DNA from 3 places in the Rhizobium sp. TAL182 genome. Region 2 is predicted to be linked to each of the others. Evidence: predicted binding sites of a transcription regulator. Region 2 holds the regulator's gene; each other region holds the start of a gene.
What was found. The regulator LexA, encoded in region 2, represses DNA repair genes until DNA is damaged. The targets are predictions, from matches to a motif close to TGTTCNNNNTGTGTTCNG.

Region 1 (7,326 bases), 1.1 Mb from region 2:
TTGTTCCGACTTTGTGCTCGCAGACGCCATGATACCTTTCATAACCTCGTAGCCTTTGAAGCTCTTGGAGACAAAGACCAGATGGTGCGTCAGACGTCCCGTATCGTTGCGAAAACGGAAGGGCAGCACGTGCGTGCCTCCCATCTCTTTTAACGCATTCGCCAGTTCCTCAAGGATCATCTGCTCGCGGAGGCCGGGCTTGGTTCCTTCGACCCGCGCTTTGAGCTCGGCTGCTCGGGTGCTTCCGAAAAGGGCCGCCATGTGATCTTGAACCATCGGATTCGAGATACCCAGACTGATACGGTTGTAGTTAAAGAAGAAGACGCAGTCACATCCCCAATCCTTGATCACTCCGTTCACAAGCTTCAAAGACAGACCTTTGTACCCAAACGGATCCAGAAAGGTGAACGAGGGTATGAGTCGCGTTTTTGCGAAATATTCTTCTGCATCTTTGTTGACCGGATTGCAATTGACTGTCGGCGGGTTCTTTAATTTTTCGATCCCTGGCAATGAGTTGATTTCTGCTTGCAGGGTCTGGGTTTTGTTCTCATCCATGTCGTTAAAAAAGGTCACAAGCGCTTCGCTTATCTTTGGGCTCTCGATCGCCTTCTGAAGTACGAGCAAAGGTGTAGAGGCGGCACCATCCCGGTAGCGGCCGGGTCCGGCATACAAGTCGATATACGCGATTTTGCCACCACCAAATTCCTTGGTAGCGGGAAGAACAATGTTCGCCCACGCGGCAAAATACTTTTGCACAATCTCGGCCTTCACCGCAGATTGATCACCGCGCTCCTCGAAAAACTTCGCTGTCATAGGTGCCACCACATACGGTTGAATCGGTAAGTGATGGTATTGAGGATCAGGCATAGAACACAATAGAACATAGAGAGAACGTTAGCAATCTCTTGTTGAGATCGATAATACCGCCCCTGAGTCCGGTCTGCATCGTGCGCGTGACACATTTGGAAGGACGGAACTACCTGCGGCGGTTGGTAGGCGGGCCAATACCTTCCCGCCAGGCCCCCCGCTTCGATTCTTTGATTTCGCTAAGAAAAGTCGAGATCCAGAGATTTTGGCGGATCGGCCAATATCTTTTTTGGTTATCGCCTCCAGAATTCGAGGTTCTTCGTCAGGCAGGTGCGGCATCACCGAAGAAATTTCGATATAGCAATTTCAATGATTTGAGGGCGCCTCAAACCTTTTCGACGGTTCTTGAAGCCGCCTCGAAGAAATCGCCGCCCTCAGCTACCGTCTGGCTCCGCGGCGGTTTTCCATCGTGCCCGGTGTCAAATCCGTTGCCACCTCAATTGCCGAACCCCTCCTCTAGAACCCCGGCATTCCAGGGCTTTGGCGGCTGTTCCCACGAATTATCAGATTTTCCGGTAATTGCGGATCCTGGTGTCAAACAACAACGACTGACTTCGCTCTACGTGTTTCCAAAGTGCGTGCTTTGAAAGTGGCACGTGGTGCTGTCATTATTGTCGTGCGCAAAAAAGCCCCGCTTTTTTGGCGGGGCTTTGGTACTGCTGATCCAACCGACAGTGCTTAGAACTTCACGCCGATTCCAAACTTGAGTTCGTGCTGGTTGAGGTCGACATCGACACCGAGAATGTCTTTCTCGCCGAAGTCGTTATACCGATACTCGCCGCGGGCGAAGATGTTGTTGGTGATGGCAAAGTCGACGCCAGCGCCGACAGTGTAACCGTTGAAGGTCTCCGTTTCCTTGTCGGATCCCGGCAGGTCTACATATCCGCGCGTGGCGGTCCAACCAGCCGCACCATAAAGCAGCGCCCTGTCAAAGGCGTAGCCGACACGGCCACGAACAGCGCCGGCCCAATCAGTCCCGACATCCGCCCCCAGCGCTTCCTCTTCGTTCCAGTTGTATTCGAGGTTGCCCTCGATACCGACAACGATGTTGTTGTCGAACTGGAAATTGTAACCCGCAAATGCACCGAAAACGCCGCCGTTAAAGTCCTGAGAATCGCTGGCGCCGCCGGCGCTGAAGTCACCGTTTAGCCAACTGGCGCCGCCATCGATGCCGAGATAGGGGCCTGACCAGGTGAAAGCTGGCGCAGCCGCAACAGGTGCGGCCGGCACGTCCTGCACGGCATCCGCTGCAAATGCGCCCGTTGCGACAAGTGCTAGAAAAGTGGTGGCGATCGTGAGCTTCATGTTCGTGACCCCATGTCTTACAACACAACTGCAGGCTACAGCCTAACTCAACAAATAGCTGTAACGCCAAAGACACACTCGCAGGACCATACGGTAGAGAACATATCCGCCGAAGCGGTCGTGGCAAGTATCGCGCCTTCTAATAACTGCAAGACCGCCCATCGCCAGGTCTAAACCCATCGGCGCAGGCATGATTCAGGGGGCGACTCTCCTGATAGTAACCGCCGCTGATCGACGACGTCTGATCGACGCTTCCCGTCGTACAGGCCGAAATGATCGTTGAAAGGCTGATCAGCGTTCCGGTCGCGATAAAGGCGAAAAATCGGTTCATCTGAGGCTCTCCTTCGGAGGGGCATCGCTTTGCCCCAAGCCGGCAATCTACCACGCCGCGGCGAGAACCGGCGTTGATTCATGGCATCGGCTGCTCTTGCCGGCCTCTTGTAACGCTAAAGTGATCGCCTTTCCGCCCATCTTTTCAAGCCCCTGCGCTGTCACATAACTGTCATGCAAAATTGCCCATTGTTATGGCAGCCTGCGCAAAATATATGCCGCCGGCTAACAAAAAAAAGAATGAGTGAACTGCCATGAGCATACAGAAACTTTTCAACCGCAATCTCCTGACCCGTTTCGTCGCCGGTCTCGGTGCGGTTCCCCAGCGCATTCGCGAAGCCCGCGAAGAGCGCAAGCCCGCGATTCATCCCTCCTTCATGGATGATTTCGGCGCCTGACGCGTGGCAAGCCGCCGCCGGCGGCTCCTAATCGAGCGGCGGCGGACAATTCTTTTCGGAACCAGATTCGATCGACCGGCCGGCCTTCGTCCCGCCCGCCAATCCTGCCGAACTCGACATAGCCGAGTGTCGGATAAGGAGGACGCTTTACCGTGTCCGCCCTCTGCCGCGGGCCTACCGGGGCCGGCGCAGCACCCCTCTCCTCCCGCACCCTCACATTTTTCTCCCGATCCGCATCCGCCCCTTCCCTTCCGCCGCAATAGCTTCACAATCAACCGACAGAAAGCTCATCCGGGAAACGACAACTAGGGAATGAAACATGGCGCCGATTCTGTCCAAGACACTTGTGATGACTGCTCTTTTGGCCCTGCCGCTCGGCGGTGCCGCACCCGCCTTGGCGCAAGAGGCAAAGCCGCGTGAGGCGGTGATATCGGTGACGGGCGATGGCGAATCGGCCGTGGCGCCCGATATGGCCATCGTCAATCTCGCCGTCGTCAAACAGGCGAAGACCGCCCGTGAAGCGCTCGACGAGAACAACAAGGCGATGAACGACGTGCTGAAGGCGCTGAAGGACGGCGGTATCGCCGAGCGCGATCTGCAGACATCAGGCTTCTCCATCCAGCCCCAGTATAATTATCCGCAGCCGGTTGACGGCCAGCAGCAGCAGCCGCAGCTGATCGGCTACCAGACGATCAACTCCGTCACCGTGCGCCTGCGCGATCTTTCCAAGCTCGGCCAGGTGATCGACCAGTCCGTCACCCTCGGTATCAACCAGGGCGGCGACATCCAGTTCACCAACGACAAGCCGGAAGCGGCGTTCGAAGAGGCGCGCAAGAACGCCGTCGCCGAAGCCGTCAAGAAAGCGAAAACGCTGAGCGAAGCCGCAGGCGTCAAGCTCGGCCGTATCATCGAAATCAACGAGAATGTGCCGCGCCCGCTGCCGCAGCCCGCTTATCGCGCCACGATGATGAAGGAAGCCGACGTAGCCGCCGTCCCCGTCCAGGGCGGCGAGAACAATTACACTGTCAGCGTCACCGTGACCTTCGCCATCGAGCAGTAAATGGAAGCGGCAGCGCGTCTATTTGAGGGCGCGCGATAGGCAGCAGATCCGCGGCAGGTTGATGCTGCGCGTTTGCGCCGGCGCCGCCGAAGACCCCTCCCCACAAGGGGGCGGGGCTTGGAGCTTTTCCGGGTTAGCTTGAAGCATTCTGCCGGGGCAGGGTTTCGTCACAGAGGCGATTGGCGGTGGGCATACCTCCAGGTACGTCCGAGCCGATCGCCTCTGATCCTGGCGGAAACATGCCCGGCCCACCGGCCGCACCGCTTCGCCGCGGCGAAGCGATCAGTGCGTCCGGCGCTTCCCAAGTCTTGCAGATTTGCCTGGCAAATCTGCGGGAGGGTTGGCTGAAACGGGCCGGCTGATCGACCGGTCGGCTTGGCCGTAGAGCTGGGCTACGGCGCGCGCCGGCCGGTCGACCATCCGACTCCGTTTGAGCCAACAGAATGCTTCAATCTAACCCGGAAAAGCTCTAGATGCCGCAAACTGCGCGCAAAGGAATCCCACAAAAAGAAAACCGCCCTTGCCGATCGGGGAGACTGGCAAAGGCGGCTCTGGCGGCCGCACCGGGGAGACGAGGCCCGTATTCTGCAAAAATCAGCGGCGCAAAGCGGGGCAGCCGCGGACGTTGGCGAAGCTCATTTCGTCGGGGCCTCGGCGGGTCCAGCCCTGGACGATGACGCGGCGCGGGGTGATGTCGACGACGCGCGGGCGGCGGAAGCCCCAATCGCGGGCGAGATCTTCGGCCAGCCGCGGATCGCAGCCGCGCGGGCGGCGCCGGTCGAAGCCTGGCGGCGGAGGCGGACGGCGATAATCGCGCGGCGGATCACGATCCTGATCGCCGATAATGATACTGAATTGGGCGGCCGCCGGGACCACGGTGCCGGCAAGAGTACCGGCGGCAAGCATGGCGGCAAGACCCGCCTTTGCCAGAAACTGCATCATCGAAAAACCTTTCGTTCTATAGTCGGTGCGGTCGAGCCGCCCTCGCCACTCTCCGCATCACGCCGAAGAGTCAGTGGAATCACTTATACAAATCAGAGAAGAGACGGCTGAAAGTGTCGCCGTCAAGGCAAAAGGGGCGGCAAGCGCATGTCGGCGCTTGCCGTTCCGGTGTTCAGCGCCGGATCAGCGGGCAACCTCGGACATTGGCGAAGACCATCCTGTCCCAGCCGCGACGGTCGCGCCCGGCGACGACGACGACACGCGGCGACATGCGGGTAATGTGGGCTCTGCGCAGGCCGAAATCGCGCGCCTTGCGCACGGCGTGCATCGGCGAGCAGCCGCGGATCGGACGATGATATTGCGCCTCGACGATGAAGTTCGTCTGCGGCCCTGCGGCTGCCGCCGTGGAAACAGTGGCCGGAATGGATGAGAGGGCGAGCACTGCGGCAAGGCAAGCCTTGGTGAGGAAATGCGTCATGGAGTGTCTCCGTCGATTGGTCTTTTAAGCTCTCCCTTCAGGGATTGCCTCGACACTAAACGCGGCAAGCTGAATGCTGTTCGAACTGGCCATTCAGTTTGCATTCACAAGAAGATGAGCGGTTTTCGACGGCTCTTCTTTCGATCGGGATTCGCCCGATCTCTCGTCCGAGGGAGACCGCTCATCACCCGCCCCCGTCCTTCGAGGCTCCGGCCTATGGCCTACGCGTCTCAGCAACCGTGTTGTTGGGGTTCGCTCCATGGGGTTCGTCTTTTGATAATCGTGTTGATCATGACGATGAATTTCCGCATGGCAGCGACGAGGGCGACCTTGGGTGGTTTGCCGGCATCGCGCAGTCTTTTGTGGAAGGCCTTGATGGCCGGGCTGCAACGGATGGCCGAGAGCGTTGCCATGTAGAGAGCGCATCGGACGGTGGCGCGGCCGCCGGCGATGTGGCGCTGGCCACGCCAGGTGCCGCTGTCGTGGGCGACCGGGGCGACGCCGACGAGGGCTGCGAGCTTCTTGTCGTCGATGGCGCCGAGTTCGGGCAGTTCGGCGATGAGCACGGCGGCGCCGACCTCGCCGATGCCTGGCACGGTCAGCAGCAGGTCGCGGCGTGCGGCCATGTCGGGCTCGGCCTCGATGGCAAGCGCGATGGCGGCATCGACGCGGGCGAGCTGGCTCTTGAGGGCGGCGAGGGTCTCGCCAATCAGCGCGGCGACGGCTTGCGGGGCATGTTCGAGGCGGTTCTTCTCGGCGACCGCCATGTCGATGAGCTGCCGGCGGCGGGCGACGAGGGCAGCAAGCGCGATGCGGCCGTCGTCGATATGGGGGATCTGTGCCGGCCGCATCGCTCTGGCGAAGTGGAGAATGACGCGGGCGTCGACCTGATCGGTCTTGGCCAGCCGCCCGCTGGCCCTGGCGAAATCGCGCACTTGGCGGGGATTGACGACGGCGACGGCAATGCCGGCGGCCATCAGCGTCCTGACGAGCGCCATCTCATAACCGCCGGTGGCTTCGACGACGACCAGCTCGGCGCCGGCTATCGCCGTCGCCAGCGCGGTCCGGCCCGGCGCGTCGTTGTCAAAGCGGCCAACGGCGCTTTTGCCCTCGACGGCCACGTCGAAATGGGCTTTCGAGACATCGATGCCGACCATGAAAGCTTGCGGGAGACGCATGGGTGCTCCTCCTTGCAACGCGGGCTCAAGGCCCAATCAACCATTCGAGCGAAGACATGGCGACGGAGATGCTCGCTGAGGCACGAGTTCAAAACCCAGGGATGACACGCATCCCCGTCGCGCAACCCCACTATACAGCAACGGCAACGTACAAGGATGAGGGCTGATCGGTGTGCCGTGTGGCCGGTGGGTTGTTCGATGTGCCGTAGCTTCGGCAAAGACGCGCGGCGACCTCAGCCCCCGAGATGCAGCACGATTTCGCGCCGGTGCGGCCGGTCGCGGTGTTCGAAGAGATAGAGGCCCTGCCAGGTGCCGAGCGTCAAGCGTCCCCTGGCGACCGGAATGCCGATCGACACCTGCGTCAGCGCCGCCTTGATATGCGCCGGCATGTCGTCCGGGCCCTCGGCCCTGTGCACGACCCAGCCCATCGATGGATCGGAGGCCGGCGGCACCAGCCGGCGGAAGAAGGCGAGAAGATCGGTGCGCACGTCGGGATCGGCATTTTCCTGGATCAGCAGCGAACAGGATGTGTGGCGCACGAAGACGGTGAGAAGCCCCTCCTCCCGTCCCGAGGCACTGACGAAGGCCTCCGCCTGATCGGTGAATTCGTAAAGTCCCTGGCCGCGCGTGGACAGGGTGAGGATTGTCTGGGGCACGGGCGCTCTCCGTCTCGCAATGACATTGTCCGCGAGTTGGCGCGCCGTGACGGCCAAGTCAATGGCCGTCACATGGGCGGATCGATGTCCGCCACCCGGTCAGGGCCCGTTC
Region 2 (7,326 bases):
ATTCGTCGGTGAGCGCGATACGCTCCAGCTCCATCGCCACTTCGAGCAACGGATCGTCCTTGATGCCGAGTTCGCCCAGCACTTCATGCGTCGTCTTCTGCATGATCTTGGCGCGCGGATCGTAGTTCTTGTAGACGCGGTGACCGAAGCCCATCAGACGGAACGGGTCGTTCTTGTCCTTGGCGCGGGCAATATACTCCGGAATGTGATCGACCGTGCCGATTTCGGTCAGCATGTTGAGCGCTGCTTCATTGGCGCCGCCGTGAGCGGGGCCCCAGAGGCAGGCGATGCCGGCGGCGATGCAGGCGAACGGGTTGGCGCCCGACGAGCCGGCGAGGCGGACGGTCGAGGTCGAAGCGTTCTGCTCGTGGTCGGCGTGCAGGATGAAGATACGGTCCATGGCGCGCGACAGAACCGGATTGACGACGTATTCCTCGCACGGAACGGCAAAGCACATGCGCAGGAAGTTCGAGGCATAGTCGAGATCGTTCTTCGGGTAAACGAAGGGCTGGCCGATATGGTACTTGTAGGCCATGGCGGCAAGCGTCGGCATCTTGGCGATCATGCGCAGGCTGGCGACCATGCGCTGGTGCGGATCGGTGATGTCTGTGGAGTCATGATAGAAGGCCGACAGGGCGCCGACGCAGCCGCACATGACGGCCATCGGGTGCGCATCGCGCCGGAAGCCGGTGAAGAAGCGGCTCATCTGCTCATGCACCATCGTATGGTGCGTGACGCGATAGTCGAAATCCTTCTTCTGCGCGGCCGTCGGCAATTCACCGTAGAGCAGGAGGTAGCAGACCTCGAGGAAATCGCCATGCTCTGCGAGCTGCTCGATCGGATAACCGCGGTGCAGCAGCACACCTTCGTCACCGTCGATATAGGTGATTTTCGATTCACAGGATGCGGTCGAGGTGAAGCCCGGATCGTAAGTGAAGGAAGCGGTGTTCTTGTAGAGAGCACCGATGTCGATGACGCTCGGGCCGATCGTGCCGCTTTTAACGGCGAGGTCGACTGATTTGTCACCGATTTTTATTGTAGCGCTTTGATCCGTCATGCTGATCCTCCGAAATGTCGGTGGCGCCACAAAAGCGCCATAGGGGTTAAGCGTCCTTTCCGATAGCTATATGATCGCAACGCTAATGCCAAGTTACCGTGACGGCATTTTGTGCATTGCGGCATCACCTTTTAGGCACTGCAGCAATGAGCCGCACGCATAGCGGAAGCCGATGATTCGACTGGTCTTTTGCCGCTTAAGATTTTCCCTCATATTTCAATCGATTATCCTTGCCGGATTTGCTTGGAGGTTGCATTCTGGCGACTTTACGGGGTGATCTTGGGCGGGGCATGCAGGAATTGACGACAGCCGAATTGCGGCCGCAAGCGGGCGTCGGCCTTGCCGATCCGCCGGATTTTCCTGCGCCTGCGGTGGTGACTCAATCGGTAAGGACGCAGTCGCAGACCCCATTGCGTCGTCGGCTGCTGGCCACCGCCCGGCAATCGCTGCGTGCCGGAGCCTGCATGCTGGGCGAAGAGGCCGATCATGGCCGCCTGCTGCTGTTCTCGCCGGTCTTCCTCGGAGCCGGCTCGGCCTTCTGGTTTCTCGGCAGATCGGATTTTCCCCTCGTTGCATCGCTGCTCTGCCTGCTGGTGTCGGCGGCCGCGGTTTTCCTCACCGGTCCCAGCCGGCCGGTCTTGCGCGCAAGTTTCATGGCGCTGGCACTTTTCGCCGGCGGCATGCTCACGGCTCAGTTCGAGAGCTGGCGGGCTTCGACGGTGATCCTCGATTCATCCGTGACGACGACGGTGACCGGCCGTGTCGAACGGCGGGAAGGCGACGGCCGCGGGCGCTGGCGCTACATTCTTGCCGTCACCGGCACCGAGGCGCCGGAGCTGAAACGGCCGCCGAGACGCATCACCGCGATCGTCCGGGGCGCCGATGCGCCTTTCGAGATCGGCGACATCATTACCGGCAAGGCACGGCTGACGCCGCCGGCCGGCCCCGCACTTCCCGCGCTCAACGACTTCTCCTTCGGTGCCTATTTCGACGGCATCGGCGCCAACGGTTTCTTCTACGGTGCGCCGGAGAAACTCGACTTGGAGGCAGGCCCGCAGGCGGACAGGTCGACGGACGCGCTGCTCGAATGGCTCTACCGCCTGCGCAGCAGCATCGGCGACCGCATAAGATCGATCCTGCCCGGTGACACCGGCGCTTTTGCCGCTGCCCTGGTGACGGATGAACGGCGCGCCATCTCGAAGACGACGACGGAGGCGCTGCGCCAGTCCGGCCTTGCCCATGTCGTCGCGATCTCGGGCCTCAACATGGCGCTGTCGGCCGGCATCTTCTTCGTCGGCTTCCGGATGCTGCTCAGCCTCTTTCCCGGTGTCGCCCAAGCCTATCCGACAAAGAAATTCGCCGCCGCCGGCGCGCTCATCGCCGTCACCGCCTATTACCTGATCTCCGGTTTCGGGGTTTCGGCCGAGCGCGCTTTTATCATGATGGCCATTATGCTGATTGCCATCTTCTTCGATCGGCCGTCGATCAGCCTGCGCAATATCGTTCTCTCTGCGCTCATCATCATCGCCATTTCACCTTCTGAAGTATTGGGACCGAGCTTTCAGATGTCCTTTGCCGCGACATTGGCTTTGGTATCGGGCTATCAGCTCTGGAAGGACAGGCGTGTCCGCGAAAACGCTTTTCTGAAACTGCCGATCATCAGGCCGGTGGTTGCCGTCGCCGGTTTCTTCGGCGGCGTCTTCCTGACCTCGCTGATCGGCGGCTTTTCCACCGCACTGTTTTCGATCGAGCATTTTCATCGCCTGACGGCTTACGGCCTGCCGGCAAACCTTGCGACGATGCCGATCATCTCCTTCATCGTCATGCCGGCCGGGTTGCTGGCGATGTTGCTCATGCCTTTCGGTGTGGACGCTCCGCTCTGGAAGGTGGTCGGATTCGGCCTCGATCTGGTGATTGCGGTCGCCAAGACGGTGTCCGGCTGGGGCGGTGATATCGGCGTCGGCCGCTTGCCCGCCTGGTATTTCGCAGTAGCGGTGGCAGGCTTTCTGCTGCTGACGCTGCTGCGCACCCGACTGCGCCATGTCGGCACATCGATCATCGCCATCTCGACGCTCATCGTGCTGCTTCTGCCGGCTCCCCGGCCGCCGGATCTGGTGATTTCGGAGGATGGCAGTCTGGTTGCGGTTGTCGCGGCTGAGGCAATAGCTTCCAACCGTGAAAACCCGCCGGATTTCATCTTCGACCAGTGGCAGCGAGCGCTGGTCCTGCCGACACATGATCCGCCGAAGATGCTGGATGGTCCGGCTATCCCGCCGGAAGGAGAAGACCGCCGTGTCAGGCTTTCCCGCGATCAGCAGAACGAAGCGAGCGCAGCGATGCGGGCAGCCGCAGCAGGCGGTGAAGCAAACCGCTTTTCCTGCGTCAAGAAAGCCTGGTGCACATCAAGACTCGGCAATGGCCATATCGTCACCGTCATCGACAATGCCGCCTATCTCGGCCCGGCCTGCGATACGGCCGATATCGTCGTGACCTCGGTCCGTCTGCGCTTCGACAGCTGCCGCTCAGGCGGCACGCTTTTCACCGGCGAGACGCTGCGCAGGACCGGTTCCGTCGAATTGCGCTTCGCCGGTGCCGACCTGGAGGTCACCACCGCCTTCGATGCTTTGTCGCGACCATGGATGCGCCACCGCGCCTATGATTGGCGCAACGATCGTTTTACCGATTCCGGCCCATCCGGCGTCAGTGATAGCGACGGATGAGGCCGACGAGCTTGCCCTGCACCTTGACGCGGTCGGGTCCGAAGATGCGGGTCTCGTAGGCCGGGTTGGCGGCCTCGAGCGCGATCGAGGCACCCTTGCGGCGGAAACGCTTCAGCGTTGCTTCCTCGTCGTCGACGAGGGCAACGACGATATCGCCGGGACTTGCGGTGCTGCCGTTGCGGATGATCACGGTATCGCCGTCGAAGATGCCGGCATCGATCATCGAATCGCCCTTGACCTCCAGCGCATAGTGCTCACCGGAGCCGAGCATATCCGCGGGAACGACGATGTCGTGGGTGTTGTTCTGGATCGCCGAGATCGGAACGCCGGCGGCGATACGTCCCATGACCGGCACAGAGATGGAGTTGCCATTGTCGGCGACCGGCTTTGGCGCAGCGGGGGCGGCGACCGGCTGGGGCTTTCCGAGGCTGCCCTCGATGACGCTCGGCGAAAAACCGCGGCGCTGTTGAAGGCTGGGGTTATAGGCCTCCGGAAGTTTGATCACTTCAAGCGCCCGGGCGCGATTCGGTAGGCGGCGAATGAAGCCGCGCTCCTCGAGCGCCGTGATCAGCCGGTGGATTCCGGATTTCGAGGCGAGATCCAGGGCATCCTTCATTTCGTCGAAAGAGGGAGGGACGCCGGATTCCTTCATGCGCTCATGAATGAAAAGGAGAAGCTCCTGTTGTTTGCGCGTGAGCATCGACGTCAGACCCCGTGATTGAAACAAATCCAGAACAGACACTATATGTTCCATATGTGTTCCGCAAGTAGCTAAATTTCCGTAAAACTTCGCGCCAACTCGTCGAGATTTTTATTTTCATTCGCCGGATTGGTGCACATGTCTTGCATTGAGCGAGGTGCTGTCGCACATCTCTTGCCGGTTTCAGGAGGGATATTCATGAACGCGCATTCCGCCAAGTCGCACCCGCTGGATCATGTCGTGCTGCCCGTGGTCAATATCGATCTGGCGCGTGAAAGGCTCGGCAAGCTCGGTTTCACCGTCGCCGCTGATGCGCGCCATCCCTTCGGAACGGAGAATGCCTGCGTCTTTTTCGCCGACAAGACCTATCTGGAGCCGCTTGGCGTTGCGAGTGTCGAGGAGAGCGAGGCAGCGGCCCGCCAGGGCAATGTCTTCATTGCCCGCAATCGCGCCTTCCGTTTCCGCTGCGGCGAGGAGGGACTTTCTGCGCTGGCCTTCCTCAGCGAGGATGCCGGCGTCGATCATAAGCGCTTCGTCGGCAACGGCGCGAGCGCCGGTGAGATGTTGCAATTCAGCCGGCCGATGCGGATGCCGGATGGTTCGGAGAGCGTCGGCAGCTTCAAGCTGGCCTTTGCAGCTGATTTGCGCGCCCCCGATTTCTTTCTCTTTACCTGCCAGCGCATCAATTCGTTCCCGACAGATCGCGCCGCGCTGGAGACGCATGCCAATGGCGTGATCGGTATCGCCGAGATCGCGCTTTGTGCGCCGGACCCGGCGGCATTCGCCGCTTTCGTCGGACTTGCGATAGGGCAGGCGGCGGCCGAGAAAACCGGTTTCGGCGTGAATATCGCGGCATCGAATGCGAAGATCAGCCTGATGACGCCGGAAGGGCTGGAGGCCTACTTCGAGCTTGTCGTCTCCTCCGCCGATCGTGGCCTGCGCGGCCGGGCAATCCTCTTCACTGTCGCCGATCTTGCCGTGACAGAAGCGCATTTGGCTGCTAACGGGGTGACCTACACGCGCAAGAACAACCGCATTCTGGTGAAGCCCACGCCCGGGCAGGGTGCGCTCTTCGCCTTCGAGGAAAAACGATGAGCACCGACACGAATTCCGAAGTCAGGATCGGCGAAGGCGAAGGCCAGGTCACCTTTTCCAATACCGCCCGCCTGTCGCTGATTGCCGGCCCATGTCAGATGGAGAGCCGCGATCACGCCTTTATGGTCGCCGGCACGCTGAAGGAGCTTTGCGGCAAGCTCGGCATAGGCCTTGTCTACAAGAGCTCCTTCGACAAGGCGAACCGCACCTCGCTCTCGGCAGAGCGCGGCATCGGCCTGGAAAAAGGCATGGAGGTCTTTGCCGACCTCAAGAAGGAATTCGGTTTTCCCGTCATAACCGACGTCCATACGGCCGAGCAATGCGCCGAGGTGGCCAAGGTGGTCGATGTCCTGCAGATCCCGGCCTTCCTCTGCCGTCAGACCGACCTTCTGATCGCAGCCGCCAGGACCGGCCGCGCCGTCAATGTCAAGAAGGGCCAGTTCCTCGCCCCCTGGGATATGAAGAACGTCCTGAAGAAGCTCAATGCCAGCGGCAATCCGAACGTGCTGCTGTGCGAGCGCGGCGCCTCCTTCGGCTACAATACGCTGGTTTCCGACATGCGCTCGCTGCCGATCATGGCGGCGATAGGCGCGCCCGTCATTTTCGATGCGACCCACTCCGTCGCCCAGCCGGGCGGGCAGGGCGAATCCTCGGGCGGTCAGCGCGAATTCGTCGAGACGCTGGCACGCGCGGCAGTGGCGACGGGTATTGCCGGCGTCTTCCTCGAAACACACCAGGACCCTGACAACGCACCATCCGACGGCCCGAACATGGTCTATCTCAAGGACATGCCGCGGCTGCTTGAGAAATTGCTTGCGTTTGATGCGGTCGCCAAGGCCTGACCTTCAACAGGATGACACGATCGTGGTCTAGGCCACTTGGGAATGCCGATTCGAAGGCTGGTAATTGCGCATTGTAATTTGCACGCCTTCGATTATGACAGGCTTCGAACGTTTGATCACCCACCGAGCAGGAAGAACCCATGACTGCAATCACCGATATCATCGCCCGCGAGATCCTCGATAGCCGTGGCAATCCCACCGTCGAAGTCGACGTCTATCTCGAAGACGGCAGCATGGGCCGCGCGGCCGTTCCCTCGGGCGCCTCGACGGGCGCGCATGAGGCGGTCGAGCTGCGCGACGGCGGCAAGCGCTATCTCGGCAAGGGCGTCGAAAAGGCGGTCGAGGCGGCCAACACCGAGATCTTCGACGCGATCGGCGGCATCGACGCCGAAAACCAGATCCAGATCGACAACATCATGATCGAGCTCGACGGCACGCCGAACAAGTCGCGCCTCGGCGCCAATGCGATCCTCGGCGTGTCGCTCGCCGTCGCCAAGGCTGCCGCCCAGGCATCCGGCCTGCCGCTTTACCGTTACGTCGGCGGCGCTTCCGCGAGCCTCCTGCCGGTGCCGATGATGAACATCATCAACGGCGGCGCCCATGCCGACAACCCGATCGACTTCCAGGAATTCATGATCCTGCCGGTCGGCGCCGATTCGATCGCCGAAGCCGTGCGCATGGGTTCGGAAGTCTTCCATACGCTCCGCAAGGAGCTTGCCGCGCAGGGCCACAACACCAATGTCGGCGACGAAGGCGGCTTCGCCCCCGGCCTGAAGAGCGCGCCCGAAGCCCTCGACTTCATCATGAAGTCGATCGAGAAAGCCGGCTACAAGCCGGGCGACGACATGTGCCTCGGCCTCGACTGCGCCTCGACGGAATTCTTCAAGGACGGCAAGTATGTTCTCGAAGGTG
Region 3 (7,326 bases), 1.1 Mb from region 2:
GCTTGATGAACGTCCAGTTCGCCATCAAGGACGGCACCGTCTACGTGCTCGAGGTCAATCCGCGCGCCTCGCGCACCGTGCCCTTCGTCGCCAAGACCATCGGCGCGCCGATCGCCAAGATCGCCGCCCGCGTCATGGCCGGCGAGAAGCTCGATGCGACCTTCGCCGCCTATGGGCAGAAGCCCGATCCGCGCAAGCTCACCCACATCGCCGTCAAGGAAGCCGTCTTCCCCTTCGCCCGCTTCCCCGGCGTCGACACGCTGCTCGGCCCGGAAATGCGCTCGACCGGCGAAGTGATCGGCCTCGACACCGATTTTGCCCTGGCCTTCGCCAAGTCGCAGCTCGGCGCCGGCGTCGAACTGCCGCGTGACGGAACGGTCTTCGTCTCCGTGCGCGATGAGGACAAGGCGCGCGTGCTACCGGCAATCCGCATCCTCGTCGAAGAAGGCTTCAAGGTGCTGGCAACCGGCGGCACCGCCCGCTTCCTCGGGGAAAACGGCATCACCGCCACCAAGATCAACAAGGTTCTGGAAGGCCGTCCGCACATCGAGGACGCGATCCGCAACCGTCAGGTCCAGCTCGTCATCAACACCACCGACGGCAATAAGGCGATCTCGGACTCCAAGTCGCTGCGCCGCGCGACGCTGATGCAGAAGGTGCCCTATTACACGACGATGGCCGGCGCCGAAGCCGCCGCCCAGGCGATCAAGGCGCTGAAGGCCGGCAACCTCGAAGTGCGGCCGTTGCAGAGCTACTTCGCCTGAGATCAGAGCAATTCCAGCAAAACCGCGCCGCGGTTTTGCGTCCGGAATAGAACTGGAACAGCGTCGGCGCTCCTTGAGCGCTGACGCTGAGCTCAACCAGAATCAACTTATGCAGCTGCTTTCATAAGCGCCTGAATTTCCATCATATCCTGACGAAATCGCGCCAGTTCCTCCGCCTTCAGCCGCTCGTCGGGAATGCGCAGCAGATACGACGGATGCACCGTCACGAAGAGCGTGCGCCCTCCTTCGATCGCCATCGCCCTTCCTCTGACATCCTGCAAGCGGCCTTTCACATCGGTCAGCGCCGCAAGTGCCGTCGCCCCCATGGCGACGATCAGCTTCGGCTTGACGAGCGCCAATTCCAGATCGAGCCACCAGCGGCAATGCTGCACCTCGCCCATAGTGGCCTGCTGGTGGATGCGCCGCTTGCCGCGCGGCTCATATTTGAAATGCTTGACCGCATTGGTGACGTAGAGCATCGATCGGTCGATGCCCGCCTCCGCAATCACCTGATCGAAAAGCCTGCCCGCCGGTCCGACGAACGGGCGTCCTGCAATATCCTCCTGATCGCCCGGCTGCTCGCCGACGAACATCACATCCGCATCGCGCGGCCCCTCCCCGAACACCGTCTGCGTCGCATTGGCGTGAAGCGGACAGCGCGTGCAGACGGCCGCCTCCGCGCGCAGTGCTTCCAGCGTGCCCGCGGCAGCCTCGGGCTCGGCGGGAAGATTGCGCGAAGCCTGCTGCAGCCGGTCGTGAAAAGGCAAAGGTTGTGTTGCCTCCCTTGCCGCCATCTCCCGCACCTTGCTCTCAGCCGACGCAATCAAGCCGGGAATGAGATCGGCCTCCGGCAGGTTCTTCCAGTATTTCTTCGGCATCTCCGCCTGCATCGCCTTCAGTTTCAATCGCGCCGGATTGAAGATGTTGGCATAATAGGTGCGCCAGAGCTCATCGGTTACGTCGGTAAGACTGGGCTTCTCGCAAGGTTCGTCGCTGATCGTCAGCCGCTCGCCGTCCCAGGCGGCCGACCCCTTGGGCGTGGCGATCAGCCAGTCCATATCGGTGAAACGTCGTTGGAAGAAGGGCGCCGTCCGCCTCACGATATGGTGGTCTGGCTCGAACCAGGCGATGAATTTTCGCCGCCCTACGGAAACCGCGCCAACCTCCTTGAAGCGGACGAAGGCCGTCATCTTGTGCGCGTCGCGATGCACGTTTTTCGCCATCAGCCTGGCACGCACGACATCCTCGTCGGAGGTCACCTCAAGCAGCTGCCGGTCCAGCTGCAGCCGCCAGAGCAGATGGTAAAGCAGCGAAAACCGCGCCGGATCGGAATGGCAGAGAACCGTCTCCGCAAGCTCGATGAAGGCGGGCGGCACCGTCATCGGCTTGCGTGATGTCGCAGGCTCCGGCGGCATGGCGTCACGTTGAAACGAAAGATCGGCCTCGGTGCTTTTTTCGCGCCAGTCGATCTCCTCGGGCAAGATGCCGGCGGCCGCCAGGGCTCGTGCGGCATCGCGCCATTCGCCAAGCTCTCCCCGTCCCGCAAGCACGACCCGGCGCATCACAGCAACGACAATTGTTCAGGCTGCGGCTCGAACATGGCGCGCAGGTCCGGGCGGTCGATCAGCCGGCGGGGCGACCAGCCTTCCGCTGAGATGAAGGCTTGGACCTTCTTGATCGAAACTCCGAGCCGCAAGAGATCGTCGAGCCGGAGCCGGCGAAAACGGCGCGCCGAAACGATGGCCTTCACCGTCTTGGTGCCGAGACCGGGCACGCGCAATAACCGCTCGCGCTCGGCTTTGTTGATGTCGACGGGAAATTCAGCCCGGTTAGCAAGCGCCCAGGCAAGTTTCGGATCGAGATTGAGATCGAGCATGCCGTCCGCCTGGTTTGCGGTGATCTCGTCGATGCCGAAACCGTAGAACCGATAGAGCCAGTCGGCTTGGTAAAGCCGATGCTCGCGCATCAGCGGCGGCTTGATCAGCGGCAGGTTCTTCGAAGCATCGGGGATCGGGCTGAAGGCCGAATAATAGACACGCCGCAGGCCATAGCTGCTGTAGAGCCGGCCGCTGCTCGCAAGGATGGTCGCGTCGTTCGCCCCATCCGCCCCGACGATCATCTGCGTGCTCTGGCCGGCCGGGACGAAACGCTGGCGTTTCCCGGTCTTAAGCGTCGGTTCGCCGGCCGCTTCAATCTTCAGCCTGAGATCCGCCATCGATCGCCGGATATTGGCCGGCTTCTTTTCCGGTGCGAAGCGGGTGATGCCGCTGTCGGTCGGCAGCTCGATATTGAGCGACAGCCTGTCGGCATGAAGCCCCGCCTCCTCGATCAGACGCGGCGATGCCGCCGGGATTGCTTTGAGATGGATATAGCCGCGGAAATGATGCGTTACACGCAGCTCGCGGACGATACGGACCATCTCCTCCATCGTGTAATCGGAAGAGCGGATGATGCCGGACGACAGGAACAGGCCTTCGATATAGTTGCGGCGGTAGAATTCCAGCGTCAGCCAGACAACCTCCTTCGCCGTGAAGCGCGCCCGCTCGACATTGCTGGAGGAGCGATTGACGCAATAGGCGCAGTCGTAGATGCAGAAATTGGTGAGCAGGATCTTCAGAAGCGAAATGCACCGCCCATCCGGAGCATAGGCATGACAGATGCCGGAACCCTCTGTCGAACCCAGTCCGCCGCTTGTGCTCGAATCGCGGTTCACAGTGCCGCTGGAGGCACAGGAAGCATCGTATTTCGCGGCATCTGACAGGATGGCCAAGCGTTCGGTTAGCGACTTCTTCATTAGAATGTTCTCTATATGTTCCATGGCCTAAAGTCAAATCCCGCCGCCGCCGCCTCTGCCCCGTTTTGGGGCACTTCACCCGATGGATCAGCGGGTTGCGTTTTATTTATGCGAATTTTCTGGAAATCGGCCGTGGCGATCTGCTATAAGCACGCGACTAGGATTGTGGCACGGTTCCGAAGTTCCCTTCGGGACCTGTTTTCTTTTGTGTGTGCCTGACTGTGCTGAGGCAAGACGGGCGGCCACAAGGAGTGAAGGACAGAAAAATGGTTGATAAGGTACCGATGACACAGGGTGGTTTCGTCAAGCTGCAGGAAGAACTGCGCTGGCGTCAGCAAGAAGAGCGTCCCCGAATCATCGAGGCGATCGCCGAAGCCCGTGCCCATGGCGACCTTTCCGAAAATGCCGAATATCATGCCGCCAAGGAAGCCCAGAGCCACAATGAGGGTCGCATCACCGAGCTTGAAGATCTGACGGCGCGCGCCGAGGTCATCGATCTCACCAAGATGTCCGGCGATAAGATCAAGTTCGGTGCCAAGGTGAAGCTCGTCGACGAGGACACCGAGGAAGAAAAGACCTACCAGATCGTCGGCGACCAGGAAGCCGACGTCAAGGCCGGCCGCATCTCCATCTCCTCACCGATCGCCCGCGCGCTGATCGGCAAGGAAGTCGGCGATTCCATCGAGGTTAACGCACCCGGCGGCTCCAAGGCCTACGAAATCCTCCAGGTTTCCTGGGGCTGATCGCCCGCCAGACATGAGATCCATCCTTGCCTGATATGCGTGACGTCGAGATCATTGCGCCCAATTTCAAGCGCCGGCTCTCCGGCGTCACGTCGACCATCGTTCAGCTCATCCCATGCCAGATCCGGCTTGGCATGCGCATAGCAACGCTTGGCCCCGGCCTGCCGGACGGGCTGGCGAAACTGAGATGGGCGCAGCTTTTCGGGCTCTGGCGCCTGCCGGCCAGGCGACGTCACCGCGTCTGGCACGCCCGCCGCAACAATGAGATGGCCGTTGGCATCCTGCTTCGCCATGTCCTGCGCATGCCGCTGAAGCTGCTCTTCACCTCGGCCGCGCAACGCCGTCACACCGCCTATACGAAATGGCTGATCCGCCGCATGGACGCAGTGATCGCAACCAGCGACCGGTCCGGCTCCTTCCTCGCGGTGCCCCACACCGTCATCCAGCATGGCGTCGACCTTTCTCTCTTCCATCCGCCGGAAACGGCCGAGGACGGCATTGCTGCGACCGGCCTGCCCGGCCGTTATCTCGTCGGCTGCTTCGGCCGCGTGCGCCATCAGAAAGGCACCGATCTCTTCGTCCAGGCGATGATCGAACTCTTGCCACAGCACCCCGAATGGACGGCCGTCGTCTCCGGCCGCGTGACGGCGGAGCACGTGGGCTTTGGCGAAAAGCTCAAGGCCGATGTCGCCGCCGCCGGCCTCGCCGACCGTATCCTTTTCCTCGGCGAAGTGCCTGACATCAAGGTCTGGTATCGCCGCCTGACGCTTTACGTCGCCCCTTCCCGCAACGAAGGCTTCGGCCTGACGCCGCTCGAAGCCATGGCGTCACGGACCGCCGTGGTGGCATCGGATGCGGGCGCCTATGCCGAACTCATCGCCGAAGGCGAGACCGGCTCCGTGGTGGCCGCCGGCGATGGTGAGGCGCTGACGCGGGCAATCGCGCCCTATATCGCAGATCCGGCGCTGGCGATCGCGCATGGCGAGAATGCGTTGCGTCATGTCCGGGCGAATTTCGCGCTGGAGAAGGAAGCAAACGCGATCGGCGCAGTCTACGATCGCCTTCTCGGCGGCAATCGCGGCTGAGCAGAGCGAGAAGCGGCCTCTTGAAAAGGACGGCCACCCCTCCTCCGTCATGCTCGGGCTTGTCCCGAGCATCTGCCTCGGGTCGATAGGGCAGCAGATCCTCGGCACAAGGCCGAGGGTGACGTCGCGTAGAGAATCTATCGACAAGCGAACGGCCCGTCGGATGACGGGCCGCTGCAAATATTCAGAATGACGAACAGGTCGGCCTGTTATTATTCCGCCGGCTGAAGTCCGCCGGCCGGAGCGCCCTCTTCCGCCTGACCGCCCAGCGCTCTAGCGAGCTGCGCTGTATCCAGCTCGTTTTCCCAACGGGCCACGACGATCGTCGCGACCGCATTGCCGACGAGGTTGGTCAGCGCCCGGCATTCCGACATGAAGCGGTCGATGCCGAGGATCAGCGCCATGCCGGCGACCGGCACGGAGGGCACGACGGAGAGTGTGGCGGCAAGCGTGATGAAGCCAGCGCCGGTGATGCCCGCAGCCCCCTTCGAGCTCAGCATCGCCACGAGCAGCAGCAGGATCTGATCACCCCACGAGAGCTGAATGCCTGTTGCCTGGGCAATGAAGAGTGCGGCCAGCGTCATGTAGATATTGGTGCCGTCGAGATTGAAGGAATAGCCTGTCGGGATGACGAGGCCGACGACCGAGCGCTTGCAGCCGGCCTTTTCCATCTTGTTCATCAGGCCGGGAAGTGCGGCCTCGGAAGACGAGGTGCCAAGAACCAGCAGCAGCTCTTCCTTGATGTAACGCAGCAGCGCCAGGATCGAGAAGCCGTTGTAGCGAGCGACGGCGCCGAGAACGACGAGAACGAAGAGCAGCGAGGTGACGTAGAAGGTGCCGATCAACATGGCGAGATTGGCGATCGATCCGATGCCGTACTTGCCGATGGTGAAGGCCATGGCGCCGAAGGCGCCGATCGGGGCAGCCTTCATCAGGATGGCGACCAGCTTGAAGATCGGAGCCGTCAGCGCATTCAGGATGTTGATGACCGGCTCGCCCTTTTCGCCGACCATTGCGAGCGCAATGCCGAAGAGCACCGAGAAGAACAATACCTGCAGTATGTCGCCATCGGCAAAGGCGCCGACAATTGTTGTCGGGATGATGTTCGTGAGGAAGCCGACGATGCTCTGCTCATGCGCCTTTTCGGCAAAGGTGGCGACGGCCTTCGGGTCAAGCGAAGCCGGATCGATATTCATACCGGCGCCGGGCTGAATGAGATTGGCGATGACCATGCCGATGACGAGCGCCAAGGTCGAGAAGGTCAGGAAGTACAACATCGCCTTGCCGGCGACGCGGCCGACCTTCTTCAGGTCGCTCATGCCGGCAATGCCGGTTGCCACCGTCAGGAAGATGACGGGCGCAATGACCATCTTCACGAGCTTGATGAAGGCATCGCCGAGCGGCTTCAGCTGCGTGCCGAGCTCGGGGTAGAAATGGCCGAGAAGGATACCCGCGGCGATGGCGGCGAGAACCTGAACGTAAAGATGGGTATAAAAAGGCTTCTTGCCCTTGCTGTCTGCAACTGCATCAAATGGTGCTGCGATCATGATATCCTCCTAAGGGCTCGCCCGGAACGAACTCCGGCCTCCCGAGCCGTTCGCTTCAATCCAACAGCTCAGCCGTTGTTGCCATCTCTTTCGCAAGCGCCGTGCCAGTTTTGGACTGGCGAATTAACTGGCTGATTTAGCAAACATAAAAAAATTCATGGCCGCCGCTCGCCCGTTAAGAAATGCGGAAATCCGCACAAACCCATTTGCATCTCGTGCAGAAAGATGCACAAATCCAACATGTCCTTGTCCGTCTCGCAAAAGCTGTGGCCTTCGCTGCCGCTACATCGTCGCATCCGCCGGATGTGGCGGGCCTATGCGGCGATCGCACTTCTCTCGGTGATCGCGAGCCTGTGGGCAAGCGGCGAGTTCGGCCGGCAGCAGGCAGAGGCC

Region 1: Tal182_RS16180 (three-Cys-motif partner protein TcmP) is a predicted target of LexA. The motif match lies at 877-894, and genes of this name have one in related genera.
Region 3: Tal182_RS16370 (putative DNA modification/repair radical SAM protein) is a predicted target of LexA. The motif match lies at 3,564-3,581, and genes of this name have one in related genera.

Annotation. Positions count from the first base shown of each region.
Region 1 covers NZ_CP021024.1:3,189,640-3,196,965, forward strand. Annotated here, with positions in the region: gene Tal182_RS16180 (three-Cys-motif partner protein TcmP) at 1-813, opposite strand, end outside; gene Tal182_RS16185 (outer membrane protein) at 1,546-2,172, opposite strand; gene Tal182_RS16190 (hypothetical protein) at 2,312-2,503, opposite strand; gene Tal182_RS32315 (hypothetical protein) at 2,757-2,900, shown strand; gene Tal182_RS16200 (SIMPL domain-containing protein) at 3,220-3,960, shown strand; gene Tal182_RS16205 (hypothetical protein) at 4,555-4,902, opposite strand; gene Tal182_RS16210 (hypothetical protein) at 5,075-5,380, opposite strand; gene Tal182_RS16215 (IS110 family transposase) at 5,611-6,558, opposite strand; gene Tal182_RS16220 (secondary thiamine-phosphate synthase enzyme YjbQ) at 6,792-7,214, opposite strand; gene Tal182_RS16225 (DUF922 domain-containing protein) at 7,314-7,326, opposite strand, start outside.
Region 2 covers NZ_CP021024.1:2,112,646-2,119,971, forward strand. Annotated here, with positions in the region: gene gltA (citrate synthase) at 1-1,057, opposite strand, end outside; gene Tal182_RS32710 (hypothetical protein) at 1,324-1,545, opposite strand; gene Tal182_RS10655 (ComEC/Rec2 family competence protein) at 1,522-3,777, shown strand; gene lexA (transcriptional repressor LexA) at 3,758-4,477, opposite strand; gene Tal182_RS10665 (VOC family protein) at 4,676-5,572, shown strand; gene kdsA (3-deoxy-8-phosphooctulonate synthase) at 5,569-6,414, shown strand; gene eno (phosphopyruvate hydratase) at 6,555-7,326, shown strand, end outside.
Region 3 covers NZ_CP021024.1:3,228,654-3,235,979, forward strand. Annotated here, with positions in the region: gene carB (carbamoyl-phosphate synthase large subunit) at 1-764, shown strand, start outside; gene Tal182_RS16365 (UdgX family uracil-DNA binding protein) at 872-2,326, opposite strand; gene Tal182_RS16370 (putative DNA modification/repair radical SAM protein) at 2,326-3,558, opposite strand; gene greA (transcription elongation factor GreA) at 3,825-4,301, shown strand; gene Tal182_RS16380 (glycosyltransferase family 4 protein) at 4,328-5,386, shown strand; gene Tal182_RS16390 (dicarboxylate/amino acid:cation symporter) at 5,599-6,933, opposite strand; gene Tal182_RS16395 (sensor histidine kinase) at 7,159-7,326, shown strand, end outside.